4 regions of the Paenibacillus humicola genome follow, and region 1 is predicted to be linked to each of the others. Evidence: riboswitches for the same ligand, from Rfam matches in the RefSeq annotation. Region 1 holds a riboswitch; each other region holds the start of a gene.
What was found. Region 1 has a riboswitch for cyclic di-AMP ahead of PD282_RS19930 (3D domain-containing protein). Riboswitches for the same ligand answer to the same signal wherever they lie in the genome.
Positions count from the first base shown of each region.

Region 1 (7,169 bases):
TTCGGTCTACTGCGACATGGATACGCGCCGCCAGCTGTGGCAGCGAATGGCTGCCGACCTGAAGCCGCGGCGGCTGCTTGACGGCATCGGCCGGGAAATCGCGCTGGACGAACTCGGCGGCGTGCTTAAGGCGATGCTGAGCGGCAGCCATCGCGGCCGGACGATCGTCAGGCTGTAAGGGCGCACGATAAACCGCGGCATCGCCGCATAACAATCAAAACAAGGCAGCCGATCTGTCCTTTACCGGACGGCGGCTGCCTTGGTTCATGGTGTACACGGACTGCCAGGCTGCTAGAGCCCTTTATTGTAGTCGAAGCCGACGCTTTTCAGGAAAGCGCGGGTCAAAATCATGTGGCCGGCCTGATTCGGATGCACGCGGTCCCATGCCAGCGTAGCCGCATACAACTGTTCGAGCGCCCGGTCGAACGCCGCCTGCGTATCGACAAACACGGCTCCGTATTTGCCGGCAAGGTGCCTGACGACTTCACCGTAACGGTCCATCGCGGCGCGCATGCGGTCGTCCCGGTTCGGTTCGATATAGAACGGGGTCATCAGAATGAGCCCCTTCAGCAGCGGCTTCGTCCTGGCGACCAGCTCCTCCAGCGTCCTCTCGTATTCCTCGAGGTAGACGTGGGCTTCGGTCATGACGGGCAAATCGAACTGCCGCCAGACATCGTTCGTGCCGATCATGATCGACAGCCAGTCCGGCTTTTGCTCCAGCACGTCGGTCTGCCAGCGCGCGGCAAGGTCGCGCACCGTATTGCCGCTGATCCCCATATTGACGACCCGGACGCCGAGCTCGGGATAAACGGCCGTCAGCAGCGCCTCCACATTGCCGGCGTAGCCTCTGCCAAGCGCGTTGAACAGCCCTTCCCCGACCGGACGCGCCCGGTCGCAATCGGTGATCGAATCGCCGATCATAACCAGCTTATCGTGTTTCCCCAGTAACATGCGTTTCCCTCCCAATCAATATTGGCCTAAGAAAAATTGGTAAATTTTATCGTTCATGCCCGGCAGCCCTTCATGGCCGAAGTCCGGGAAAATTTCCACTCGTTTCGCCGAAGCGATTTTGTTGAAGGCGGCAAACTGGGTCGACGGCGGGCAAATCGTATCCATGAGCCCGGTGCCCATCAGCACGTCCGCCTGGATCCGTTCCGCCAAATGCTGCACGTCGATATAGCCAAGCTTCGTGAAAATGTCCGACTCGCGCTCATGCTGCGGATCGAAATGGCGGAAATACGTGCGCAGCTCCGCGTAAGCGTCCTTGGCCAAATCCATTTCCCATATGCGGCGGTAATCGCTTAAGAACGGATAGACCGGCGCCGCTTTGCGGATGCGCGGCTCAAGCGCGGCGCAGGCGATCGTCAGCCCGCCGCCCTGCGACCAGCCGGTCGCGTATACCTGCTCCGCGTCGACCTCCGGCATGCCCATGGCGATGCCGGCAAGCTGCGCGGTGTCGAGAAAAATGCTGCGGAACAGCAGATTGTCCGGCTCATCGTCCAGTCCGCGGATGATGTGCCCGTGATGCGTGTTGCCTTTGACGGAGCCCGCATCATCGGAGCGGCCGCCCTGGCCGCGGCAGTCCATGGCAAAAACGGAAAAGCCGAGCGAGACGTAGCCGAGCCGCTCGTGCCAATCGCCGACGTTGCCCGTATACCCGTGAAATTGAACGACCGCCGGGTGAGGCCCGTCCGCTCCGCGCGGCCGGGCGTACTTGACGTGAATGCGCGCCCCCCCGACACCGGTGAAATACAAATCGAAGCATTCGGCCGAAGGCGTCTGGAAGCGGCTTGGCACAAGCTCGATCTGCGGGTCGACCGCGCGCATTTCGGCCAGTCCGCGATCCCAATAATCGTTAAAATCGGACGGGCGGGGGTTAATTCCTGAATACGATTTCAATTGCGATAAGGGCATATCGATAAGCGGCATTTCGAATCACGATCTCCTTTCAGATGAACAGCGAATACTTTCATGTTACGTGCAAATCCTCCCTATTGTAAAGCGGTTTATACAAAAAAGGGACGGGGGTTATCCCCGTTTGCCGGCCGTTTCAACGTGCATGTTCGGAAAACCGCCGGGGCACACTAGAGGGACGCATACAGGAAATCTTTAGGAGGGCCTTAAAGACATGATTTCGCTTTACGGCGCGAGAAAAACCGTACTGATCCTGCTCGCGGTCGCGCTGACCGACTGCCATGCCGGCGGAGCGCACCCCGGCTCCGAACGTTTATATATGCCGTACGCAGGCGGATCCTCCGCTCCGGTGACGGCCTATACCGCAGCTAAAACGCAGGATGTACCCGAAACGGCGATCAGTCCTGAAATTAGAGGGAACGACCGAAACGAAAAGGCGGCATCCGCTTCTTCCGCGGACCGTAAAAAGAAACGAAAAAAACGGCCGGCTCGCAGCCGCGCGGGTAAGCAGGCCGCCGTCTCGTGGGTCGCGATGCAAAAGCGGTACCCGGGAGCGTTCTTCGTCTGGGGGCCGCGCGGCACGCGGCGCGCGGCACTGACCTTCGACGATGTACCGGACCCCCGATATACGCCGCAGGTGCTGGACATATTATCGCGGCACAAGGTGCGCGCAACGTTTTTTGCCGTCGGCTGGCGGGCGGCGGCTTATCCGCAGCTCGTCCGGCGGATGAGCCGGGAAGGCCACGTCATCGGCAATCATTCTTACAGCCATGCCGTCTTCTCCCGGCTGCCGATCCAACAATTCCAGCGTGAAATCGTCCGCACGGATGCGGTTCTCCGCCCGCTGGCCGGCTACAGCCCGAAGCTGGTGCGGCCGCCGTACGGCGAAATCATGCCGAAGCAGGCGGACTGGCTGAAGCGCAGCGGCTTTATCGTCGTCAACTGGGATGTCGATTCGGTCGACTGGCGGGGTATCGACAGCAGTAAAATCATGGCCAATATCCAAAAAACGCTGCAGCCGGGCTCCATCATCTTGCTGCATGCCGGGGGAGGAACCGGTCAGGACTTGTCGGGTACGCTGAACGCGCTGCCCCGCATCATCAAGCTGCTCCGTGCCAAAGGTTACGAGCTTGTAACCGTCCCCGAGCTGCTTGGCCGCCCGGCCGAGCGGCAATCCGGCCGTTGACAACGCAAAGGCGGTCCCCCGTAGGAGACCGCCTTTGGCTTTTCGGTCAAAAAAGACCCTTTGAAGACCACTCGGAAGGCGGAGCTTGCCGTGCATAAACCGAAGACGCTCAGTCAAGCACATACACCTTGACGTATTGAAAACCGAACTGCCGAGCTTCCGACTGCGAATCCGGAACGAAAATATCGATTCGGTCACCTTTGATCGCGCTGCCCATATCCGTCGCGATTCCGATCATGCCGCCTTGCGGCAGGCCATCGTAGTCATAGCCGGTAATATATACTTTGCTGCCGAGCGGGATCCGCTTCGGATCGACGGCGACGGTGCCCAGCTTCAGCGGATTGCCGAAATAATCGATCGGGCCCCAGCCGTTCTCCGACGGATCCGACGTGTATGCGCTGGCCTTCGCTTGTACGACATCCGACACGTCGTAGGTTTTGCCGCCTACGGTGACGGTATTTTTATTGGCGGCTGCAGGAGCGTTGGAACCGGCAGCCTTTATGGCCTGCGCGCCGGCCCCGGTATCGCCGCCCGGCTTCGAAACGGCCGGAATGGTGATGCTGAGACCGGCGTAAATGTTATAGGGATCGATTGTCGGGTTGGCGTTCATCAGCTTGTCCAGCGGAACGCCGTACTTTTTGGACAGCAGCCAGAACGTGTCGCTGTCCGTCGCTTTCACGGCGGTTGCAGCATGCGCCGCGCCGGCGTGAAGGAAAAACGCAATGCCAAGCGCTGCGGCCGCCGCGCTCTTCTTCCAATGACGATAGAACAAAGCCATATCCTCCTTTATTTACGAAAACGCGCCGCGAAGCACGCGTTCCGTCATCGCGGGGACGAGCGGTTAATCCGCCCTTGAACCCGCATGCGGCCTGCGAGGTTAGTTGTCGGATTCGGGCCAAAGGAGTTCGGCCCTACGCCCGGCTGACGCCGTGCGACTCACCCCAAGCGGCCGCGCCTGCCGGCGCGGGACCGCAAAGTCCGTACGGCCGATCACGGTTGGATTGACCGTATCGGCCGGCGGCAGGAAACGGTTTCTTTCGTTTCCTGAATGTCCCCCGTACGTTAAGTTTCGGCTCGCGTTAGAGAATATCACATTCCAAACCCCGCTGTGAACCGGAAAATGGTGCCAAACACGCCAAACCGGCGCTGTCTGCGGACTTCAAGCCACAGAGCGACGTTCATGACTTGCGCCAGTCGGCAGCGGCTCTCGCCTTCAAACCGGCGACTATGACGCCAATTCCCTCCTCCATGATGGGGAGCGTACGGACGAGCAGCTCGCCGAGCGGCTCGGCATGGTCCGAATAGGTGCTGACGAAGCCCTGCACGTAATAAAACAGCATACGGGCCGCCTGCAGCGCATGCTCGTCCGGCAGACTGCCCGTCTCGTCGATCGTCAGCCGCAGCGAATGCATAATGTGGGCGAACAGCCGGTTGCGGAGGCGGTTGACTTCAAGCGCGGGCTCCGGTTCGTCGACGCGGACGGAGCCGGAGGTGAACAGCACCTTGTACATTCCGGCATTGGTCAAGCAGAACTCGACATATTCCCTGCAAATGGCGGTCAGACGCATCAGCGGGGCCTCCGCCGGATCGGGCCGGTCCAGCTGCTCCCGCATGCGCCGTTCCAGCTGCTCGAGCGGCGGAATGGCGATCTGCTGCAGCAAATCTTCTTTGCTTTTGTAATACAGGTAGATCGCCGTATGCGAGCAGCCGGCCGCCTTGGCGATTTCCCGCATCGTTACCGACGGGTATCCCTTATCGGCAAAGAGGCCGGCGGCCGCGCTGCGGATATTCGCTTTTATATCTTCCGTAAGCTTCTTTCTTCTCGTCGTCATCCAGACCGTCAACCTTTCCGTTTTCCGCAGACGTGTTATTTGATAACCAATGGTTATATCTTACGTCCGGTTCGTCACCGGGTCAAGCCGGCCCGGCCGGAAGCGGCGGCAGGATGCAAAAAAAGCGGCCGCTCCCGAGAGAGCAAACCGCTTATAGCCGCCGGAAAGAGGCTTGTCCGATTAAGACGTAAACTCCTGAACCCACTCGCCGTTATAGTAAGCGACGCCGATTTTGTTATAGTTCGCGTTCATAATGTTGGCGCGGTGGCCCGAGCTGTTCATCCAGTCGTTCATCACTTCCTGCGGAGAACGCTGGCCTTTGGCGATATTCTCGCCCGCATAGGAGTACTGTACGCCGTATGCGCGCATCATGTCGAACGGCGAGCCGTACGTCGGCGAATTATGGTCGAAATAGTTGTTGGTGTACATGTCCTTCGCTTTATCCAGCGCCACTTTCGTCAGCAGCGCGTCCGAAGAAAGCGCGGACAAGCCCGCTTTGGCGCGTTCCTGATTCACCAGCGAGATGACCTGCGAAGCGAAATTGCTTTGCGATACGTCGCCTGCGCCCGTTCCGGCGTTCGTGCCGCCGCCTGCCGGCGTGCCCGTTTGAGGTGTTCCGTTCTGAGGTGCGCCGTATTGGGGTGCGCCGTTCTGCGGGTTCTGCGGGTTCTGCGTTGCGCCGTTAAACGGCCACGGCAATGTCCACGGAAGTTTGATCGACATGCCCGGCCAAATGACGTCCGGATTCGTGATCCCGGAATTCGCCGCAATCAGCTTGTTCAAATCGATGCCGTAACGCTGGGAAATTTTACTGAGCGTATCGTTCGACACCACATTATACGTGACGGAGGTTGTATTCAATGTGGCCGCTTCCGCCTTTGGTATGGCCGCAGCTCCGCCAAACACGATCATTCCGGCTGCCAGTGCGCCGGCCAGTCCTGCACGAATCGGTTGCATTTTCATGAAGAAATCCCTCCAGTTTCTGGTGTATTGCTGTCGTTCCCGACGCCCCTCATGGTAACATAGCTTTTTCGCCCATTTCACGCCGTAAATAATGGAAGCCGCATCGGCCGGAACGTATATGCAAGCCAAATGGATCCTCCTTATTCGCAAAATGGATTTATATTCCGCAGCTTTCCGCTTTGGCCGCTCATCCTCGAAAGCCATTCATTTCTGCGGAAATCAACGGATCCAACTCTATTTTCACCCGCTTTCGGAAACGTTATTCCATCCCCCGTTCGAACCTCGTTTCCGCCTGTAAAAAGGAAGATTAACCCATAAATTAATTTTCTCTCATTATAATAGAAACAGCGTTTGGTATACGATAACGAACCGCAGTTACTACCTTAAAATACATTAACTATACCGGTCAGCCGTTAACTGAACAGTTTTTCAGTTCTTATGCGGTTATGCGCGTTCCATTATAATGGGTTGTGGACAAAACGAAACGATGTTGGAGGGGATACCATGAATTATAGAACGCTGGGTAAAACGGGGCTGAGCGTATCCGAAATCGGCTACGGCGCCTGGGGAATCGGCAAAGCGATGTGGCTCGGCGCATCCGACGACGAGTCGGTGCGGGCGCTGAACCGGTCGATTGAGCTCGGGCTGAATTTCATCGATACGGCGCTCGGCTACGGGGACGGGCACAGCGAACGCCTCGTCGGACAAGTCGTCCGCGAGCGGAAGGAACCAATATTCGTCGCAACGAAAATTCCGCCGAAAAACATGAAGTGGCCGGCGCCCGCGGGCATTCCCGCGAACGAGGCTTTCCCGGCGGAGCATGTTATCGCTTGTACGGAGCAAAGCCTGCGCAATCTCGGGCTCGATACGATCGACGTGCAGCAGTTCCACGTCTGGTCCGACGAGTGGGTCGGCCAAGGCGACTGGCTGGAAGGCGTCCGCAAGCTGAAGGAGCAGGGTAAAATCCGCTATTTCGGCGTGTCGATCAACGACCATCAGCCGGCCAACGCCATCAAGCTGATCGAAACCGGACTGGTCGATACCGTGCAGGTCATTTACAATATTTTCGACCAGAGCCCGGAGGACGAGCTGCTGCCGGCTTGTCAAAAGCACAATGTCGGCGTCATCGTCCGCGTCGCGCTCGACGAAGGCGGTTTGACCGGCCGGATTACGCCGGACACGACGTTTGATGAAGGCGACTGGCGCAACAACTATTTTCGCGGCGACCGGAAGCAGCAGGTGTACGACCGCGTAAACCGCATCGTCTCCGATCT
Region 1 is NZ_JAQGPL010000001.1:4,334,140-4,341,308, forward strand. Features, by position in the region: gene PD282_RS19910 (acrylyl-CoA reductase family protein) at 1-178, shown strand, start outside; gene PD282_RS19915 (SGNH/GDSL hydrolase family protein) at 292-951, opposite strand; gene PD282_RS19920 (acetylxylan esterase) at 967-1,929, opposite strand; gene PD282_RS19925 (polysaccharide deacetylase family protein) at 2,129-3,100, shown strand; gene PD282_RS19930 (3D domain-containing protein) at 3,210-3,872, opposite strand; cyclic di-AMP (ydaO/yuaA leader) riboswitch at 3,953-4,185, opposite strand; gene PD282_RS19935 (TetR/AcrR family transcriptional regulator) at 4,279-4,932, opposite strand; gene PD282_RS19940 (CAP domain-containing protein) at 5,113-5,895, opposite strand; gene PD282_RS19945 (aldo/keto reductase) at 6,400-7,169, shown strand, end outside.

Region 2 (7,169 bases), 4.3 Mb from region 1:
GTCTTCATATTATTCAAAGCCGGGAAGTGTTCAGCTTCTCCATGGATGCCGTCCTTCTGGCCCGGTTCGCCGGCGTTCCGCCCCGGGGACGCGTGCTTGACTTGTGTACCGGCAACGGGGTCATTCCGCTCATCCTGACGACGAGGACGAAGGCGCCGATTGACGGTGTCGAAATTCAGCCGAAGCTCGCGGACATGGCGCGCCGCAGCGTAAGGATGAATAGGCTGGAGAACCGGATCCAGATCTTTGAAGGGGATTTGCGTTTGTTTCATCTCCAATGCGGGTACGGTATATATGATGCCGTTACGGTCAATCCGCCTTACATACCGGCAGGTACGGGCGAGCCGAATGAAAATCCGTATGTCGCGACGGCGAGACATGAATTGAACGGCACATTGGATGAAATTATACAAGCATGCGCAAGGCTCGTCAGAACGGGCGGACGCGTATCGCTCGTTCATAAACCGTCCCGATTCGTGGAAATCGTGGATACGCTGCGTAAATGGAAGCTCGAGCCCAAACGGATCCGTTTCGTTCATCCCTATGTTGATGCGGAAGCGAATATGGTGCTGATCGAAGCGATCAGGGACGCGAAACCCGACGTCAAGCTGCTGCCGCCTTTGATTGTTTATAATGAAGAAAGACATTATCATGAAGAGATTTTACGGATTTATTACGGGAACAACGACCGGGACGCAAGGGGGGACCAGGATGAAGGTGCAGCGAAGCTTTGAATCGGGGAACGCCGAAGCGCGGCGGCAGGGGATGCTGTATCTGGTCGGCACGCCGATCGGCAATTTGGAGGATATGACCTTTCGCGCCATCCGGACGCTGAAGGAAGCCGATCTGATTGCGGCAGAGGATACCCGGCAAACCCGGAAGCTGCTGACCCATTTTGAAATCGGGACGCGGCTGGTCAGTTATCACGAGCATAATAAAGAGGCGAGCGGCGCGGAGCTGATCCGGCTTATGGAGGAAGGGCATCAAATCGCGCTCGTCAGCGATGCGGGGCTTCCGGCGATATCCGATCCGGGGGCTGATTTGGTGGCGGCCGCGGTCGAGAGGGACATTCCGGTCGTGCCGGTTCCGGGAGCCAATGCCGCCTTGTCCGCCCTCATCATGTCCGGGCTTTCAACGGACCGGTTCGTTTTTGCCGGCTTTCCACCGCGCGAACGGAAACCGCTTCATGAATGGCTGCAGCGGCTGCGCATGCAGGAAGGGACCGTCATTGTCTACGAATCGCCGCACCGCATCGCGAAGACCTTAAACGTCATGCTCGAGCTTTGGGGCGACAGGCGAGCCGCCATGATTCGGGAGCTGACCAAGCGGCATGAAGAAGCGGTTCGCGGGACGATTTCCGAATGTCTAACATGGCTGAGCGAGCATCCGCCGCTCGGGGAATATTGTCTGGTGGTCGACGGCGCAGGCGAGGAGGAACGGGCAGAACGTCAAGACGAAGCCCGCTGGTGGAAGGAGATCAGCGTCGCCGAGCACGTGCAGCGTTACGAAGCGGAGACGGGCGACCGCAAGGAAGCGATCAGGAAAGCGGCACAGGACCGGGGTCTTCCGAAGCGTGAAGTCTACAACGAATTGATGCGAAAATAAAAAAGGACCTTCCTAAGCGGGTTCTGGCTCAGGAAGGCAGTAAGGAGTATAAAAAAGGTTAGAATTAACAAGTTCGGTAAATGTATTATAACCTATAATTTCATTTTTGTCTCTTATTTTGTAATCGGGGAAGGCATTTCGCTCAAACAAACGTTGCAGACGATTTTTCCTTTGAAGTAAGTGACATTTTCGGCATTGCCGCAAAAGATGCAGGCCGGTTCATATTTCTTGAGCATGATCCGTTCGCCGTCTACATAAATTTCAAGCGCGTCTTTCTCGCCGATACCAAGCGTGCGGCGCAGTTCGATCGGGATTACGACACGGCCGAGTTCATCAACTTTACGAACGATACCAGTGGATTTCATCATGAACCTATTTTCTCCTCTCAGGTGGTAATTCGCCAGTGTTCGACAAAATTCTATCTTTTCTTGTATCTATAGTACCAACGTTTCCCATAATAGTCAACCACATTTTAACCGGAAATATTGGGCACTTTGCCCTTCAGACCATTGTTTAGGGGGATTATTGTTCAATGGGGGCTGTAATAGGGAATAGACATTTGGAAATCCATTTGCGACATTTTTCGACATATATTCGACTAATATTGTCGAAATGGTGTCCTATTGTCGAATCGGAGGGAAGAGCATGAATCTTAGGCATCCGCCGCTTGCGGAAGAGAAAGTATTTAAAGATCCCGTCCATAAATATATCTATGTGCAGGAAAATTTAATCTGGAAACTGATCAATACGCAGGAATTTCAGCGGCTTCGGCGGATCCGGCAGCTCGGCACGTCGTATTTGACGTTCCATGGCGCGGAGCACAGCCGCTTCTCGCATTCGCTGGGCGTCTATGAAATTACGCGAAAAATCATCTCTCAATTCGAACGGAGCGCTTACCCGGACTGGCCCCGGGAAGAAAAGCTGATCGCGCTCTGCGCAGCGCTCCTCCACGATGTCGGACACGGTCCTTTTTCCCACTCGATCGAGCAGATATTCGACACGAGCCATGAGGCGTGGACATGCCGCATCTTGCTGGAAAATACCGAGATCAACCGCGTGCTGCGCGAATATGATCCATCGCTTCCAGAGCATGTAGCCGGCGTCATCCGCAAAACGTACGACCGCCCCATTGTGATCAGTCTCGTATCGAGCCAAATGGATGCCGACCGAATGGATTATCTGCTGCGGGACGCTTATTTTACCGGCGTAAACTACGGCACATTCGACCTGGACCGGATTCTCCGCGTGCTTCGCCCCTATCAAGGGCGAATTGTTGTCAAAGAGAGCGGCATGCATGCCGTTGAAGATTATCTCATGTCGCGCTACCAAATGTATTGGCAGGTCTATTTCCATCCGGTGACGCGGAGCTCCGAGATCATACTTCGGCAAATATTTCGCAGAGCGAGCGAATTATATGGGGGTGACTATCCCTTTCGTTTCATATTGGATCCGCTTAGACGGCTGCTGGATGGCACGCTGGGCGTTGACAGCTACCTGGCGCTCGACGAGGCGCTGGTGCAGTCCGTCTTTATGCAGTGGACAAGCGAGCCGGACCCGCGGCTCTCGGCGCTGTGCCGCCGGTTCCTTCACCGCAGGCTGTACAAGTACATTGCGATGGAAGACGCGGACGACGGGCTTTGGGAAGAAATTCGAAGCGAGTTTATTGCCGCCGGCCTGGACCCCGAATACGACCTGGAAATCGACTTTCCCTACGATATGCCTTATGATGTATATCGTCCGGGAGCGCGATCGCTTACGGAAAAGGACGAAAAACCGCCCATTCTGCTCCTTGACGGAGAGGGCCGTCTGTCCGAAATCTCCGAGCGTTCCGAAATCGTTCGTTCTATCACGGGCCTTCATCAGGGCAAATACCATATCTATTACCCTGAGGAAACGGTGCGTGAATCAGCGCATTTGTTTCGTCCGCATATTCGTGCATTTTTCGGTTTCTTATAGAAAGGGGAATAGGATGATGCAGCCGCTATTAATCGACACGCATACTCACCTGGATTCGCATAAGTTCGACGACGACCGCGCGGAAATGATCGAAAGAGCGCGGGCAGCCGGCGTCCATATGCTGGTCAATATCGGCTTTAACCGCGAAACGATTCCATCCACGATCGCGCTTGCCGAGCAGTACGATTTTATTTATGCAGCTGTCGGCTGGCATCCCGTCGACAGCATCGACATGAAGCCGGAGGATTTGGAATGGATCGCATCGCTGTGCGATCATCCGAAGGTGGTGGCAATCGGCGAAACGGGCCTGGATTATCATTGGGATACGTCTCCTAAAGAGGTTCAGCACCGCGTTTTCCGCGAACAGATCCGGTTGGCCAGGCAGAAAAAAAAGCCGATCGTCATTCATAACCGCGACGCTCACGAAGATATCGTCCGGCTGCTGCAGGAAGAAAAAGCAAGCGAAGTAGGGGGCATCATGCACTGCTTTTCCGGCAGCTGGGAGACGGCGAAAAAGTGCATGGAGATGAATTTCTATATTTCCTTCGGCGGACCGGTTACGTTCAAGAACGCCCGCGTGCCGAAAGAAGTGCTGGCCCGCGTCCCTTTGGACAGGCTGCTGATCGAAACGGATGCGCCATATTTGGCTCCGCACCCCCATCGCGGAAAACGAAACGAGTCCGCATTCGTTCGTCTGGTAGCCGAGACGGCAGCGGAAATAACAGGGAAAACACTGGAAGAAATTTCAAAAATCACAACGGAAAATGCCAAAAAATGTTATGGAATTGAATGAATCAAGCTTATATCGCAAGGATTCGGGACTTTTCAAGCGAAAAAACTGATTTTGACGGAAGATATTGCGCGTATACCGTCTTATTTTCCTGTAAATTCGTTAAAATCGTCCTTAATCGCTTCTTTACAATGCGAAGCAAAAGACGGTATGATTCTTTTCAGAAAGTTTTGAAACTGAAAAACGGATTTCAAACCATTATCGCTTAATCTCCGGAAGCGGAGAGCGGGGGAACCACATGCTGCAGAAGGAAGGCCCTTACGCGGACCGTACTGAAGCATCGAATTCTTCTAGGGGTGAATTTCGCAGGCAGGCGCACCGGTGCGCCGGGCACAGGCGAATAGGGCGGCTCTCTCGCCCGAACCCGACAGCTAACCTCGCAAGCGTTCAAAGAGAGATCAACCTCGTGCAGCCAATCCATGGTCCGATTTCATTGCGGAAGCCACGAAACAGATCCTCTGTCATTCGGGGCTTCTTTATTTTTTGGTTAATATTGCTTTACCCGATGACATAGGGTTTTATCATGGAGGTGAGCTTTGGGGAAACCCGAAGAGCGTGTCTGCACGCAAATCATTATAGTCGCGTCAAATGTATCATGCGTAACACTCGACGGCGGGGCTATGTAAGGAGGACCGAAGAAGTGGGCGTATTCCCGTTTAAGGACACCCATGGTAAACGATCATCCAGCATGTCTTTCGCATTGCGATGGAAGCATGAGAACGTGCGTTTAATTGTGCTAAGCGCTCTGATCTCAATCGCTATGACTTTCATGTTTCTGGTGTTGTTGTACGGAACGGCTTCTGCTGACAAGCACGTCTCCGTAGTAGTGAATGGACGCGAGAGCCTGGTCTCCACCAAGGAGCGGGTCCTGCAACGCCTACTGGATGAACAAGCCATCACGATTGGACCGCATGACAAAGTGTCCATGCCGCTGAATGCGGAAGTAAAGGACGGGGACAGGGTCGTCATCGATAAAGCGGTTCCGGTCGTCGTGAAGGCCGACGGCAAGGTTAGAACGTTGTACACGACAGAAAGAACGGTACAGGGAGCGATCGAGGAAGCTCATTTGTTGGTACGGCCTCAGGATAAGGTGTTCCCTGCTCCCGAGACCTCAGTGAAGCCGAATATGGCGGTTCGGGTGACCCGGATCGACAAGAAATATTCCGAGAACCGGTATACGCTGCCTTTCAGCGTCATCAAGAAGGAAGATCCGAAGCTTGAAAAGGGCAGTCAAAAGGTCGTCAGAACCGGTAAAAAAGGCACCGTTGTGAAGCGATATGAAAACATTTTCGCGGACGGCGTGCTCGTGTCCCAGTCGATGGTGGCGAAGCTGATGCAGACCGACAAGAAGGATCAGATCGTCGCGGTCGGCACGAAAAAGCCGGAGCCCAAAGTTACCGTGCTCTCGGCCAGATCACCGAGCGTTCAGACGCTGACGAAGCGGGGCATAACGGTTAATGCTAAGAAAGTGTTACGAAACGTGACGCTGACCGCCTATACCGCAGACGCAGCCTCAACCGGCAAGAGCGAGTCGCACCCGCTGTACGGGGTTACGGCTTCGGGGACGCACGTTGAGGAAGGGCGCACGATCGCCGTCGACCCGGATGTTATTCCGCTCGGCTGGTGGGTCTATATCGAAGGCATCGGCTTCCGGCGTGCGGAGGATACGGGCAGCGCGATCAAAGGCAGTAAGATCGACGTCTACTTTGAGAACGAATCGTATGCCAACAAATTCGGCCGGAAACGGGGCTACACCGTGTATGTCATCGGTCCGAAAAAACCGGAAGCCGTATAGCGAACCGGTTGTGATTTATTCATATTCGTAATTCGAATCGAAATATGCCATGATAAGAAGAGGCGCTTGCCTCTTCTTTTTGCAGTTTGTCTGAAGGGAATGATCGGCTTATCTTATGATCAACGAAATCATTGTCGTCGAAGGGAAGGACGACACCGTCGCGATCAAGCGGGCGGTGGAGGCCGAGACGATTGAGACGGGCGGCTCCGCCGTTGGAGAAGACGTGCTGCGGCGGGTGGCGCTTGCCAGGCAGCGCCGGGGCGTCATTATTTTCACCGATCCGGACCATGCCGGAGAACGGATCCGCAAAATCGTCGCGCAGCGGGTGCCCGGCTGCAAGCATGCGTTTCTCCCGCAGGAGGAAGCCCTGTATAAAGGCGATATCGGCGTCGAGAACGCATCGCCGGAAGCGATACGGCGCGCGCTGTCGAGCGTGAGGACCGAGGTGCCGGAATCGGAAAGCCTGTCCGCGCCGGAAATTTCGTGGGACGATCTTATGCAGGCCGGGCTGGTTGTGCATTCCGAAGCGTCGGACAGGCGGCTGCGCATGGGCAATCTGCTCGGTATCGGCTACGCGAACGGGAAACAGTTTTTCAAGCGGTGCACGATGTTCCGCATCACCAAGGCCGAATTTGCGGCGGCGCTCCAGCGAATGGAACGGGAATTGGAGGACGAATGAACGACGAACGGACGCCCCGGCGGCAGAGCGGCGGCAGGCCCGTACTGGCGGAAGACAGGGCGGTACAGGACATCGCCACGCCCAGACGGACGCGCGATCTGATCGCGAAGCACGGCTTCACCTTTAAGAAAAGCCTCGGCCAGAACTTTCTGGTCGACCAAAATATTTTGCGCAAAATCGTAGCGGCCGCCGAGCTGGATCAAACGAAGGGCGCGCTCGAGATCGGCCCCGGTATCGGCGCGCTGACGCAGCAGCTCGCGCTGGCCGCGGGTAAAGTGGCCGCCGTTGAAATCGACGATCGGCTCATCCCGATCCTGCGGGATACGCTGGCGGATACGCCGAAC
Region 2 is NZ_JAQGPL010000001.1:23,217-30,385, forward strand. Features, by position in the region: gene PD282_RS00115 (tRNA1(Val) (adenine(37)-N6)-methyltransferase) at 1-734, shown strand, start outside; gene rsmI (16S rRNA (cytidine(1402)-2'-O)-methyltransferase) at 712-1,605, shown strand; gene PD282_RS00125 (AbrB/MazE/SpoVT family DNA-binding domain-containing protein) at 1,719-1,973, opposite strand; gene PD282_RS00130 (HD domain-containing protein) at 2,251-3,561, shown strand; gene PD282_RS00135 (TatD family hydrolase) at 3,578-4,354, shown strand; cyclic di-AMP (ydaO/yuaA leader) riboswitch at 4,544-4,753, shown strand; gene PD282_RS00140 (ubiquitin-like domain-containing protein) at 5,073-6,146, shown strand; gene rnmV (ribonuclease M5) at 6,262-6,825, shown strand; gene rsmA (16S rRNA (adenine(1518)-N(6)/adenine(1519)-N(6))-dimethyltransferase RsmA) at 6,822-7,169, shown strand, end outside.
Region 2: linked by a shared signal. The riboswitch ahead of PD282_RS00140 (ubiquitin-like domain-containing protein) and the one ahead of PD282_RS19930 (3D domain-containing protein) in region 1 are both predicted to bind cyclic di-AMP.

Region 3 (7,169 bases), 4.2 Mb from region 1:
GCGTAAAACTGTCTGCCGACATAAAATTGTACAGGAGTGGCCAGAACAAGCTGAAACCATGGATTCATCAGCATTTCCGGCAAGTAGATCCATGAGGTGAATGAAAAATGCGCAACCATGCTCCACAAGAGAGGGAAGGAAAGAATTGCCGAAAGGAGCAGTTTCCGTTTTTGATTCTTGACCTCATGGCCGCGGTGATCATCTGCGTTTTCACTTTCCTGTTTGGCGATCGCTCTGTAACCAAGCTGTTTGACCTTATTTTGCATCTCTTCGATCGAGACTTCACCCGGCGAATATTCAACACGAGCAGTTTCCATCGCAAAGTTGACAGATGCACCGGCCACGCCGGGCATTTTGCCGAGTCCCTTCTCGATGCGATTCGCGCAAGCGGCGCACGTCATCCCTTCCAGCTTAAACAGAGCCACTTCTTTAGCCGTATCATAGCCGAGCTTTTTAATGGTCTCTTCCACATTCCCTATGCCAATTTTCGCCGGGTCGTAAGTGATGCTCGCTTTTTCCAGCGCAAAATTGACACTTGCGGCAGAGACTCCTTCCAATTTGTTTAGGCCCTTCTCAATTCGGTTCGCGCAAGCGGCGCACGTCATGCCCGTGATTTGCAAAGTCGTTTGTTTGGTTTCTTGTGCAGCGTTTGTTTCCACAATCATTCACCTCTTGTTCAATTCCTTGCTCGTAGTATACCCCACTACCCTATTTTTAGTCAACATCTTTTACAATACCCCAGTACCGTATATTATCGGTTAAAGAAAAAGCAGCAAGCGCTGCTGGGCTTGGGTTTTATTTCATGAGTTTGTTCATGGTGATCATCAGTTCCGATAAAACCTCGGTATCCCCTTCTTGGATACGCTCGATGACACAGCTTTTCAGGTGATGCTCCAGCAAAAGTTTTCCGACTCCATTCAGAGCGGATTGAATCGAGGCGATCTGGTTCAGAACGTCGTCACAATACGTATCTTTCTCAATTAACCCTTTAATGCCGCGAACCTGACCTTCAATCCGATTCAGACGGCTGATCAAACTATTTTTTACTTTATCCGAATGATGGCTTTTTCGTCCCGTTCCATCGGTTCCGCAACAATTGGAATCCTGTTCATTTACTTGACCCAGCATTTCCATTTCCACGCTCATTTTGACTCGCCTCCTTCATAATCTATATTATACTATACTCCCTCCCCCTATACAATCAGTGGTAATATTGTCCCGGCAACGCAGGTAAGGAGCATCCCGCTTCGCCAGCGGTGCGGATTCCAAGGGCTCCCACTACGCTCGTCCGGAACAAAACCGCGGCCGCTTCCGTCACGAAACGGTCTTTTTGACGTACGCTGCGCCTCCGCCGGATTTTGCCCCTTTTTCGACAGGACGGCGAACCGCCGCCCCGCTCCCGAAGAACGCTTTAGCCGAAAAAATAGGCCATCTGAAAACCCGGAAACCCGCTGTACGAGTGAAACGCGAAAAAGTTGCACTTTCATAATTCTAATGTGTGAACAAATTGTGAACTTGGAAGGAGAAGTGTGAAAATGATCGAAATGTAAGCGAAGATGAAAATTTTGCCGAATTCCCGCAAGGGAAACGGGGGAACCACTCTGGGTGAATTGATCCCGGTATCCGCAGGGCCGGATGCCAGAGGCGATCATAGGGAGCCTTCAACCGAACCCCACAGCTAACCTCGCAGGCGTTGGAAGGAGCTTCTCTTTTGAAAAAGGTTTTGCTGCTCATGATCGGTCTCGTCATTGCGGCAGCCTTCCAGGCAGGAAGCGTGTTTGCGGACTCCAAAATGGATGGCGTCATCAGCGACGTGATCGGAACGCCGTATCATTACGGCGGCACCACGACGAAAGGATTCGACTGCTCCGGATTTACGATGTACGTGTTCGATAAACTCGGCGTCAACATCCCGCACGCATCCTCGTCGCAAGCCAGGCTCGGCAAGAAAATCGACAAGAGCGACTTGATCGCCGGCGACCTCGTATTTTTCAATACGAACGGCAGAGGCATTTCGCACGTTGGCATCTACGTCGGGGACGGCAAATTTGCCCACTCGTCCTCCAGCAAAGGCGTGACGATCAGTGCGCTCAGCGATTCGTACTACTCGAAACGCTTTGTTACCGCGCGTCGCGTCATGAGCCCGGATACGTTTCAAAAGTATGCCGACGAACCGTCCGATGCACCGGACGGCGGCGGAGACGCCGATTAATTCGCTCCGCCCTTCAGGAAGAACCGGCTTCGATCTATAGTGAAAAGAAGGCGAAAGCTTCCCCTTTCCTATAGAGGAGTCAAAAACGCAGCCTGCCCTGTCCGCCTGCCGGACAAGCGGGCTGCGTTTTTGTTTACCCTCGTGATGAGCGGCGTTTCGGGAACGAAATGAAACCATCGGCGCAGGGGCGGCAGGATGAGCGTCTGATCCGAGCAAATCATGATCTCGCGGCGTCAATCGGTTTCTTCACCTTGTAGCGCACCCACCAGAAGGTCCGGCCGACCTGCACGTCGAGCGTCGTTCCGGCCGGCGCAAACAGCTCGTGCAGCTGAAACGCGGTCTCGCAGCCTTCGCCGCGCCGGTCGGCCAGCACCGCTGTCGCCCCGTCGCGCAGACGCGAATGCCACAGGTTCAGAAAATCCCTTCGCTCCGCCGCCGGCAGCTCGCGCAGGCAAAAACAGGCTAACCCGGCTTCGAACGTGCCTTCGACGCCGGCAAGCTCGCCCGACCGGACCGATTTCGAAGCCGGCGCCGCCAGTCTCGGCGCGCCGGGTCCCCCGACGCGCAGCACCGACCGCCCCGCAAGGGTGCGCGAAAGCGCCTCCTCCACCTGCTTCCACTCCTCCCTTCGCGCATCCAGGCTTTCCCGCCATTTTGCCATCCGGCATCCTCCCGTCCCCGCCGCAAGCGGCGGCCGTTTTTTCTATTCCTATGTGGGCCTGTGCGCAAACTGACCAAAAAACGGGTATAATGGTACCACTTCAAGCTGTCCCTTGCAGAGGAAAATCGCAGAAAGGAGTTTTCGACGGTGACCGAAATGTGTGCGGAACTGTCCGCCTTTCATCCGACGCTTGCCGGCTGGTTCGCGCAAGCCTTCGGCGAGCCGACCCCCGTGCAGCTGGAAGCCTGGGCGTCCATCGACGCCGGACGGCATACGCTGATCGCCGCGCCGACCGGTTCCGGCAAGACGCTTGCCGCTTTGCTCCCCTGTCTCGACCGGCTCGCGCGGGACAAAGCGGCAGCGGACAAAGGAACGGCCCCGCGGGAGCCGGGGGTGCGCGTGCTGTACGTGACGCCGCTGAAGGCGCTCAACAACGATATCCAGCACCATTTGACCGGCTTTATCGACGATATCGAACGCTTCCGGGCGGAAAGCCCCGTAGACGGACAGGACGACTGGCCCGGGATCCGCACCGCGGTGCGGACGGGCGATACGCCTTCCTCCGAGCGCGCCAAAATGATCCGCAGGCCGCCCGATGTGCTCGTCACGACACCGGAATCGCTCTATTTGCTGCTGACGGGCGAGAAGAGCCGCGCCATGCTGCGCACTGTACGCACCGTCATCGTCGATGAAATTCACGGCCTCGCCCCGGATAAGCGCGGCGCGCATTTGTCGCTTACGCTCGAGCGCTTGTCCGCGCTGTGCCCCTCCCCCGTCCAGCGGATCGGCGTATCGGCGACGCAGAAGCCGCTCGAACGCGTCGCGCGGTTTCTCGGCGGCTGGGAGCGGGCCGGCGACGCCGCGGAGACGGCCGGAGCGGCGGCATCCGAAGCAGGCCGCGCCGAAGGTCCGGGCGGCGGTTCGGCTGCCGCGGATGTGACGGCGGGATCGGCAATCGGCCAAGCGGACCGCGCTGCGGGCGCGGGCGGCAGCCACCCGCTCGGCTTCGCGGAGAGGCCCGTGCGGATCGTCGAAAGCGACATGACGAAAACGATCCAGGTGCGTGTCACGATGCCCGACCTGAGCCGGCCGGCCAAAACGCGCGACGCCGTGTGGCAGCCGATCGTCGAGCGGCTGATGCAGCTGATGGAGGGCAGCCGTTCGGCGCTGCTCTTCGTGAACAGCCGCCGGCTGTGCGAGCGCCTCGTCCTCCGGCTGAACGACGCCGCCGGATACGAAATGGCCCGCGCCCACCACGGCAGCCTGTCGCGCGAGCGCAGGCTCGAAGTCGAGCGGATGCTCAAAGCCGGCGAGCTTCGCTGCCTGGTCGCCACGTCCTCGCTCGAGCTCGGCATCGACGTCGGCCATGTCGACGTCGTCATCCAGATCGACTCGCCGAAGACCGCTGCGGCCGGCATCCAGCGGATCGGCCGGGCGGGCCACGCCGTCGGCGGCGTCAGCCGCGGCTTCATCCTGGCGCGGAGCCGGAGCGAGCTGCCGGAGGCGGCGGTGCTGTGCCGCGACATTGCGAGCCGAAGCATTGAAGCGATCTCGCTCCCGGAAGCGCCGATCGACGTGCTCTCGCAGCAGATGACCGCGATTGTCGCCGCCGGGGATCTGTCGGTGGACAGCCTGTATGCGCTGGTCGCCGGCAGCGAATGCTATCGCAGCCTGCCGCGTGAACGGCTGGAGGCGGCGCTTAAGGTGCTGGCCGGCTTCTATCCGTTCGCCAGGCCGCTGATCGATTGGGACCGCGGCGCCGGTCTGCTCCGCAAGCGCGCCGGCACTGCGATGGCGGCCATCACCGGGGCCGGCACGATCCCGCAAAGCTCGGCCTATCCGGTTCACCATGCCGACAGCCGCAGCCATCTCGGCGAGCTGGACGAGGAATATATCGCCGAAAGCCGCGTCGGCGACGTGTTCCAGCTCGGCACGTCCTCCTGGATGATCACGGGCATCGAGAACGACCGCGTTTATGTGAAGGAAGCACCGAACCGTTTCAGCGAGATCCCGTTCTGGCGGGCCGAGCCCGGCGGCCGCAGCTACGAGCTCGGCACCAGGCTCGGCGCATTCCTGCGCGAGCTTGCGGACCGGTTCGGGCTGAGCCCGGAAACAGCCGGGCGCGGCGGGGACGGAAGTGGACTTGCCGGTCTCGGGCGGGGCGCGGATCCAGCAGCAAGCTCCGATGGTCCGGCAGCAAGCTCCGGGCATTCGGCGGAGTCCGGCGGCCCGGACTCCCGGCTGCCCGGCGCGGATGCGGAACGCTTCAAGACCCCCGATCTGGCGGCAGTAAACCCGTCCGGCGAGGAGCTGCGGGTGCGCGGGCGCGAGGAAGCCGCCGAAGATTGGCTGGATGCCGAGTACGGGCTCGACCGGCTGGCGGCGTCCGAGCTGATCGGGCTTGCCTCGGCGCAGCACCGGGCGCTCGGGCTGCCGACCGACCGCCGGATCATGATCGAGCATTACCGCGATTTGATGAACCAGACACGCATCATTATTCACAGCGTGTTCGGGCGGCGCATCAACCGGACGTGGCTGCTGGCGATCGAGCGGCAGTTCGAACGGCTGCTCCCATACAAGCCTTACGGCAACGCCAAGGACAACGGCATCGAGCTTGTGCTGCCGGACGGGGATGCCTCCTGGCTGCAGACGCTCTGGCAGGTCACGCCGGAGAGCGCCGAGCCGCTGCTGTCCGAAGCCGCATCCGGCTCCCCGCTGCTCGCGATTGCGTTCCGGCGCATCGCCGAGACGTCGCTCCTGCTGTCGCGCAGCTTCACCCGCACCCCAATGTGGCAGAAGCGGCTGCGGAGCGAAGAGCTGTTGAAGCAGTCGCTTCCGTACGCGGAGCATTTTCCGTATCTTCAGGAGGCGATGCGCGAATGCCTGCACAGCTATTTGGACGCCGGCGGCTTGAAACGGCTGCTGGAGCGGATATCGGGCGGCGAGATCGAAATCGCCGTCCGGGAAACGAACGCCCCGTCGCCGTTTGCCGTCCAGTTTCTGGCCGATTATGCCAATACGCAGCTGTACGAGGGAGACGGGCTCAGCGAGGCGACGCAGCTGCAGCTGCTCGGCGTCAGCAAATCGCTGGCCCGGGAGCTGTTCGGCAGCGAGACGGTCGCCGGCGCGATCGATCCCGCCGCGATGGCCGCGGAAGCGAGCCGCCTGGACACCGGCGGCGGCCGGACTCCGGCATCGCCGGACGAGCTGGCCGCGCTGCTTAAGCGGCGAGGCGATATGAGCGGCGGGGAAATCGCCGCGATCGCAGGCGCGGAGGCCTTGAGCTGGGCCGAGTCGCTCCGGTCCGCCGGGCGTCTCGCCCTGCTCCGTTTCGGGGCCGAGCCGCGATGGATTTGCGCGGACGAAGCGGAGATGTACGCGCGGTTCCCGGCAGCGGAGAGCGCAATCGCCTTCGTGGCGGGGCGATACGCCGAAGGCCGCCTGTCGTTCACCGAGGATGAGCTGCGCGGCCGCTATCCGGACCTCTCGCAGCAGGACGCGGAGCGCGTCGTCGACGTGCTGCTGGCGCAGGACCGGATCGAGCAGGCGCCCTTCGCCGCGCACGAGGGGGAGCGGATCTGGTCGAGCCGCAGCGTCGCCCGGCGGCTGATCCGTCTGTCCATGGAGCAGGCGCGCAAGTTGGCGGAGCCGGTCGATCCCGTGCGGTGGTGCGCGCAGATGTCGATGCTGCAGCATGCGCTGAGCGGCACGCAGCTGGCCGGCATCGACGGACTGCGCGAGGTGATCGCGAAGCTGCAGGGCTTTTTCCTCCCCGCTTCGCACTGGGAGTCGATCGTATTCCCGGCGCGGCTCTCCGGCTACCGAAAGGAGGAGCTGGACCTGCTCTGCGCATCGGGCGAGGTGCTGTGGATCGGCCGCAAGGAAGAGGGCGAGAAGGAGGGCAAAATCGCCTTTTTCCTCACCGACGCGAAGCCGCTCTACACTCCGTACCTGAAGCAGGCCGCCGGCAAAGAAACGAAGCATCCGGAGCTGCTCGCGCTGCTGCGGGAAGGCGGCGCCAGCTTTCTGACGCGGCTCGGCCGGGACACCGGCAGGACGCCATCCGAGCTGCTGCCCGAGCTGTTCGATCTGGTCTGGGAAGGCCATGTCTCGAACGACCAGTTCGCCCCGCTGCGCCTGCAGCTGCTGACCAAAGGCCGCCGGCTCGCCAAAACCGGCTCCGGCCTCGGCCGCTGGTATTGGACGGGCACGCTGGCCGAACCGGACGCGCCCGCCGGACCTACCCGCGGCTCCGCGCAGATCTACGGCGCCGCGCGCGATGGGGCTGCGCCGTAC
Region 3 is NZ_JAQGPL010000001.1:142,630-149,798, reverse strand. Features, by position in the region: gene PD282_RS00715 (heavy metal translocating P-type ATPase) at 1-659, opposite strand, end outside; gene PD282_RS00710 (metal-sensitive transcriptional regulator) at 796-1,128, opposite strand; cyclic di-AMP (ydaO/yuaA leader) riboswitch at 1,557-1,708, shown strand; gene PD282_RS00705 (C40 family peptidase) at 1,712-2,212, shown strand; gene PD282_RS00700 (hypothetical protein) at 2,430-2,873, opposite strand; gene PD282_RS00695 (DEAD/DEAH box helicase) at 3,030-7,169, shown strand, end outside.
Region 3: linked by a shared signal. The riboswitch ahead of PD282_RS00705 (C40 family peptidase) and the one ahead of PD282_RS19930 (3D domain-containing protein) in region 1 are both predicted to bind cyclic di-AMP.

Region 4 (7,169 bases), 3.7 Mb from region 1:
CGCTGATCGGCAACGAAAGGAGCCTGGCGATCGTGGATATTATTCGCCCGCTTGCCGAGCGCCGCGGACTTTCGCTCGCGCAATACGCCCTGGCGTGGGTGCTCAGCCGTCCAGGTATCACGTCCGCCATTCTCGGCGCGTCCAAGCCGGAGCACATTACGTCGGCGGCCGGCCGCTGGGACGAACGGCTGTCGCAGGAGGAGCTGGACGAAATCGACCGTCTGACGGCGCATTTGAACAACATCGGAAAATCGCTGGTGAAGCAGTAATTCCAGGATGCGGACAAACGAAATCCCCGGAGCCGAATTTCGGCGCCGGGGATTTTGTGTTCGCCGGTGCGAGTTGGTGGGTAATTGCAGGCTGCAGCCGTGCCTGTCGCCGCTGCTCAAAAGCGCTTTTCGCTGCCGAAGCCGCAAGCGGCACCCTGACCGCGAACGCTGCGGCTGCGAGCCGCCGCGGCAGCCGCGCGCGGCTTCTTCGGCGTCCAAGGCACTCCTGCTACGGCTGCGAGCCGTCGCGGCCGCTTACCATATCTTCCGCAGCACCCAGGGCGCGCCCGTTACGACTGCGAGCTGTCGTGGCCGTAGCTCGCACCTTCCGAGCCGTTCAGGTTCGAACCGGCTTTCTCGTTCTCCGCGCTGCGCTTGTACGCGACGACGACGATGCTGCCGTCCGCAGAGTCGGACAAATCCCGCTCGAGCTCCTGCAGCCGTTTGATTTCGGCGGGCGTCAAATCCGCCGGTGAATATTGCATTTTACCGCCTCCCGGTCAGTGAGTCTGATCCTATTATTGCCCGTTTCAGCGGGATTTACCCCCGTTCCCGGACATGCAGATACGAACCGCGCGGAACAAAATAAACGGCCCGTGCAGGCATTTTGCCCGCGCAGGCCGTTTGTTTTTCGGAGGCTTGGAGAAGAAGGGCTATCCTCCGTAGCTGTCCCTCCAGCGAAGCAGGCGCCGTTCGAGGAACCGGACGAGCGAATCGGTCAGCTTCCCGACGAGGGCGAAAATGAGAATGCCGACGAACACGATCGGCGTTTGCGAGAACTGCCGGGCGTCCATGATCAAATAGCCGATCCCCGCGCTCGAGCCCATGAGCTCTGCGACGACGAGGCCGAGCCAGGCGACGCCAAGCGACAGCCGGATGCCGAGCAAAATGTTCGGCAGAGCCGCGGGCACGATGAGCAGCGCGATCTGCTTGAAGCGGCTGTACTGCAGGACGCGGGAGACCTCGAACAGCTTGATGTCGACGCCGCGGATGCCGAGAAACGTATTGACGTAGACGGGGAAAAAGGCGCCTTTGGCGATCAGCAAAATTTTCGACAGCTCGCCGAAGCCGAACCACAGGATGAACAGCGGCGTTACCGCCAAATGCGGGATCATCCGCAGCATTTGCAGCGACGGATCGAGCGTCTGCTCGAAACGGCGCACGAAGCCGACCAGAATGCCGAAGACGAGCCCGAGTCCCGCCCCGAGTCCGAAGCCGAGCGCGGCGCGGTACATGCTGATTTCAAGATGGCCGAAAAGCTCTCCCGTGCGGATCAGGTCCGCGAAGGCGGCGGCAATTTCAAGCGGCGTCGGGAGAAGCGTCTCCGACGTCAGCCCGAGATTTCCGGCCGCCTGCCATGCGGCGAGCAGAATGACCGGCAGCGCAAGGCCAAGCAAGGCGCCGCGCGACTTGGGCCCGGGCCTCCACTTCTTCGCCGGCGTCTCGGCAGGGGAGGACGGCGTCCCGATTCCGGATGCCGGAGGAACGTACACTTTATTCATTTTTTGATCACCTCATCGTTAAATTGGGCCCGGTCCGGCCGGTCAGATACTGTAGCTGGCTTCGGGCTTCGGATCGTCGATTTTCTCAAACTCGCCGATGATGCGGACGCGATATTCCTGGAAAGCCATTGACGTTTTCTTCCGCGGAAAAGGCAGGTCAATCGGCACGACGCTGCGAACCGAGCCCGGGCGGGGCTTCAGGATGACAACGCGCTCCGCCAAATAGATCGCCTCGTCGATATCGTGCGTGACGAAAATCATCGTCGTCCGGTTGGTTTCCCAGATGTCGAGCAGCACCTCCTGCATATGGCTGCGGGTAAAAGCGTCCAGCGCGCCGAATGGCTCGTCGAGCAGGAGCACCTTCGGGCTGCGGAGCAGCGCCCGGGCGATCGATACGCGCTGGGCCATCCCGCCCGACAGCTCGCGCGGGTACGAGCGTTCAAACCCCTTCAGCCGGACAAGCCCGATCAGCTCGTCGACCTTCTCCCGCACCTCCGGCTTCTTCAGCGAAAGATCCCCCGCAATATTACGTTCGACGGTCAGCCACGGGAAGAGCCGCGGCTCCTGAAAAATGAACCCTTTGTCGATGCCCGGTCCGATTACCTCCCTTCCGTCAAGCCGGACCGCTCCGGTATGCTCCGTATCGAGGCCGGCCAAAATTTTCAGCAGCGTGCTTTTGCCGCAGCCGCTCGGTCCGATGACGGTGATGAATTCGCCTTCTTTCATTTGCAGGTCGATGTTGTGCAGGGCCTGCACCGGCCCGGCCTTGGTTTCGAAGCGCCGGTTCAGGCCGGCGATGTCGATTTGGACGGCACTCACGCACATTCGCTCCTTTCGCTTTGCGCCCCATAAAAAAAGAGGCATTTTCGCCCTTTAGCGAAAATGCCTCCGTTTGTACGGTTGGCGCCCCTATGCGGTTTATAAATCGTCTTAATCTCATAAATCCGATAAAAATTATTGTATATGGAAAACATCGTAACAAGGCGGAAGCCCGATGTCAATGCCTTTTTGCTTCCTTTTTTGCCGCCCTGTTCAAGCGATGCTGGTGCGGGTTTTCAGCGAAATCCACAGCAAGAGGCCGCGATCATAAGGCCGGCCGATAAAACGGCCTGCAGCGGCGGAAGGATACACGAAATATCGCTTCATACCGGTCTTTTCTATTCTTTACAGCCGAGCCCCGGCGGAGTATGATTCGATTCGTGATTATTTCGCAGTTTATTTTATTATTGGATCGCTGAATTTCCGCCAGACAGGCGGAAAGCGGGGGAACCGACAGTGCGGGACCGGCCGGGGCCAAGAGCCCGGTTCGATTATCGCACGGGGGTGAATCGCATTCGGACCTTATGGGTCCCGGACGCGTAGGGCGACTCATGCCGCCCGAATCCGGCAGCTAACTTCGCAAGCGTGGACATGGGAGGCGGATATGAATTGTAAACGGACCTGAACGGCCGCAGAGGAACAGGGAGACTCTGTGTTTTTGTGCTGTGCGGAAATGGTTATTGATACGAAAGTAGTACCCGGCTAAGGCCGGGCAATCCGGGAAAAATAAAAAAGCGCTCCGGACGATTTTCAAAGGAGAGTCCACACTGATGGTAAATAAATTGAAGCGCTTCTTGATCGGGCGGCCGATGAAGTCGACCGAGCTTGAAGACGAGAAGCTCGGCAAGCTGAAGGCGCTCGCGGTGCTGTCGTCCGATGCGCTGTCGTCCGTCGCATACGGCACGGAGCAAATTTTGCTCGTGCTGATGGCTGCTGGATTCGCGGCCGTCTGGTATTCGCTGCCGATTTCGCTGGCCGTGCTGGGGCTGCTGACGGTGCTTATCCTCTCGTACCGCCAGACCATCTACGCCTATCCGACCGGAGGCGGAGCGTATATCGTGGCCAAAGACAATCTGGGCGTGCCGACCGGGCTGGTGGCCGGCGGATCGCTGCTTGTCGATTATATTTTGACGGTCGCGGTGAGCTCGTCTGCGGGAACGGACGCCATCACGTCGGCATTTCCCGTGCTGCACGATTACCGCGTGCTGATCGCGCTTGTCATGATCGTGTTTCTGACGATTATGAATTTGCGGGGCATTACGGAGTCGGCTTCGTTATTGGCGGTGCCGGTGTACCTGTTTGTCGTCGCGATTTTCGTCCTGATTATTTCCGGCTTGATTAAATATGCGGCGGGCGGCATTCATGCGGCGGCTCCCGAAATCGGCACGACCGTATCGAACATCAGCCTGTTTCTGCTGCTGAAGGCGTTCAGCTCGGGCTGTTCGGCGCTCACCGGCGTCGAGGCGGTGTCGAACGCCATCCCGAACTTCAGGCAGCCGGCCGAGCGCAACGCGGCGATGACGCTTATGATGATGGGCCTCATCCTGGGCAGCATGTTCATCGGCATCAGTGTGCTCGCTTATTTGTTCGGCATTGCGCCGGATCCGAAGGAAACGGTCGTCTCGCAGATCGCCGAATCGACCTTCGGGCGCAGCGTGCTCTATTACGCGATCCAGGGGATCACGGCACTTATTTTGTTTCTGGCCGCGAATACGGCGTATTCCGCTTTTCCGCTGCTTGCCTTCATGCTGGCGAAGGATAAGTTCATGCCGCATATGTTCAAGGTGCGCGGCGACCGGCTGGGATTCTCGAACGGCATTATTTTTCTCGGCGTCATGTCCATGCTGCTCGTCATCGCCTTCCACGGCGATACGGAAAATCTGATTCCGCTGTACGCGGTCGGCGTATTCATCCCCTTTACGCTGTCGCAGCTCGGGATGATGGTCCGGTGGGTCCGGCTGAGGCCGCCGGGCTGGGCCGTGAAATTCGCGATCAATACGATCGGCATGCTGACGACGCTGACGATCACGCTCATTTTCATTTTTACAAAGTTTACGCAAATCTGGATGGTATTCGTTTTTCTGCCCGTCGTCATCTATTTGTTCAACCGTATTCACCGGCATTACCGGAACGCGGCCGAGGAGCTGCGCATCAACATCAAGTCCGACAAGCCGTGCATCAAAGGGAGTACAATCGTCGTCCCGGTCGCCGGCATTACGCGCGTCGTACTGAACTCGATCAGCTATGCCAAATCGCTGACCGACAACGTGCTCGCCGTCTACGTCGGCTTCGACGATGAGGAAATCCGGAAGATGGAGGAGCGGTGGGAAGAGTGGAATCCGGGCATCCGGCTGATCGTGCTGCGGTCGCGCTACCGCAGCGTCATGAAGCCGCTCATCAAATTTATCGAGACGGTGGAATGGAAAACGGCGGAAACCGACCATATCACGATTCTCATTCCGCAGTTCATCACGAAGCATTGGTGGGAAAACCTGCTGCACAACCAGACCAGCCTGCTGATCCGCGCCTACCTATACAACCAGAAGGACGTCGTTATCGCCACGGTGCCGTTCCATCTGAACCGCTGATGCCCTCCGGAATTTCGCGGCCGGTAAAACGAGTGCATCCTATCGTTAATCCTTCCTCGTAAATGCCGTGCAAAACGGTGGGGAAAACCGCAATCCGGAAGAAATCCATCTGCCGCTATCGTGATACGATAAAGGAAGATTTCTAACTCCCGCAGATGAAAGGAAGGATAACGAATGGCGAAACTGACGCCCTACATTTTCTCGGAGGATGCCAAAGCGCAGGCCGATTTTTACATCGAGGCGCTCGGCGGAAAAATGAACTCCATCTTGTTGCACGGCGATCTGCCGGATGCGAAGGAAGAGATGAAGGATAAGGTGATGCATCTTTGCGTGGAAGCGGCGGGCGTATCCATTTTTATGTCGGACATTGCGAACATGCAGGTGAGCCGGGGCGATTTCATTAATCTGGCGCTCGAATTCGGTGCGGAAGCGGAAGCTTATGCCGCTTTCGAGAAGCTGTCCGAGGGCGGCGTCGTGCATGATCCGCTCAAGCCGGCTTTCTGGGGCTCGCTGTTTGGCCGGCTGCAGGATAAGTTCGGCGTCAGCTGGATGATCACGACCGCATCGGCAGCGCAGGAAGGCTGAATGCCTCGCAGAGAAAAGCCGAATTCATCATCTATCGTGAGGCCGCCGGAGCATCCGGCGGTCTTTTTGTATGCCTTCCCCTACCAAGCCGGGCAGATAGGAACCCCCGCGCATTCCGCGGATATGTCGGCGATAACTAAATTTGAACGTCTTAGGCACCTGCTGCATGAATATGGGATTTCCAGCAAATACTAATGCGGACAGGAGGTGGCCGCATGTGCCAATCGTTATCCATAACCGCTGAAGTATCGGAGCTTTCGGACCGTTTTCAATTGGATCAGGTGCTGTTTTATACGTCGAACCGCCACGAAATTAATCCGACCGAGTCGGTTTCCGCGATCATCGAGCATAAAGGAAGCAGGGTGCTGGACGATTTTCGCTGGGGGCTGATGCCGTATTGGGCGAAGGATTCGCTCCGGATGGACAGCCGGACGATGCTGTGGAAGCCGATTTTCGACCGGATTTTGAAGAAGCAGCGATGCGTCATTCCGTGCAGCGCCTTCTATGTGAGCCGGACGGAAGGGAAGAAGACGGTGCGTGCCAAGCTGGCGATGAAGAGCGGCACGTTCGGCATCGCCGGGCTGTACGACGTGTTTCGTTCGGCATCAGGCGAAGAAATGCGGACGTGCACGATTCTGATGACGCAGTCGAATTCGCTCGTGTCGCCTTACTCCGCACTGATGCCGGCGATTCTGGAGACGGAGGACGTGGACCGGTGGCTGCGCCGGGACGCAGGCGAACCCGGGAGGCTCCACGACATGCTGCGGACGATGGACGCGATGCGGATGGTGTCAATTCCGCTGGACGCCTACGGAGAAGCGGATTCCGGCTTCGAAGCGCCGCGCCCGAAGCTGGTTTGATTTTGCCGGCGGAAATCAGGCTCATTCCCTTTGATTCGGGAGTGAGCTTTTTTGATGAACTTATTTTCGATGAATCCCGTAATCTTTGTTCCGGACTTTGATTTCACCCGAAATGGAACCGAAACTAGAGAAAAATCGCGGTTATGATATAGTTAATATTATTTAATACCTATGGGGGACATGGCTTATGAACATTACCGGCATTCAAAGCCGCATCGAGGCGGTATTTTTCGATTTGGACGATACGCTGTACGATCAGCTGGATTCGTTCCGCGGAGCGGTAGAGGACACGCTGCCGGCCGATTTATGGGCGGGCCTTGAAATGGACGAGCTGTTCCGCAGGGTGCGTTATTACGGCGACCGGCTTTTGGACCGCTATGCGGCAGGTAAACTGACGTTTAAAGAGCTGCGTGTGCAGCGGATGATACTGGCGTTCGCGGACCTCGGCATCGCGCTGGACGAGCGGCAGGCGGAGACGCTGCAAACCCGGTACCGGAACGGTCAACAGCGCATCAAGCTGTCACCGGGGGCGGGAGAGCTGATTGC
Region 4 is NZ_JAQGPL010000001.1:623,378-630,546, forward strand. Features, by position in the region: gene PD282_RS02950 (aldo/keto reductase) at 1-269, shown strand, start outside; gene PD282_RS02955 (hypothetical protein) at 560-754, opposite strand; gene PD282_RS02960 (ABC transporter permease) at 923-1,771, opposite strand; gene PD282_RS02965 (ABC transporter ATP-binding protein) at 1,814-2,596, opposite strand; cyclic di-AMP (ydaO/yuaA leader) riboswitch at 2,994-3,193, shown strand; gene PD282_RS02970 (APC family permease) at 3,361-5,178, shown strand; gene PD282_RS02975 (VOC family protein) at 5,353-5,763, shown strand; gene PD282_RS02980 (SOS response-associated peptidase) at 5,979-6,623, shown strand; gene PD282_RS02985 (HAD family hydrolase) at 6,811-7,169, shown strand, end outside.
Region 4: linked by a shared signal. The riboswitch ahead of PD282_RS02970 (APC family permease) and the one ahead of PD282_RS19930 (3D domain-containing protein) in region 1 are both predicted to bind cyclic di-AMP.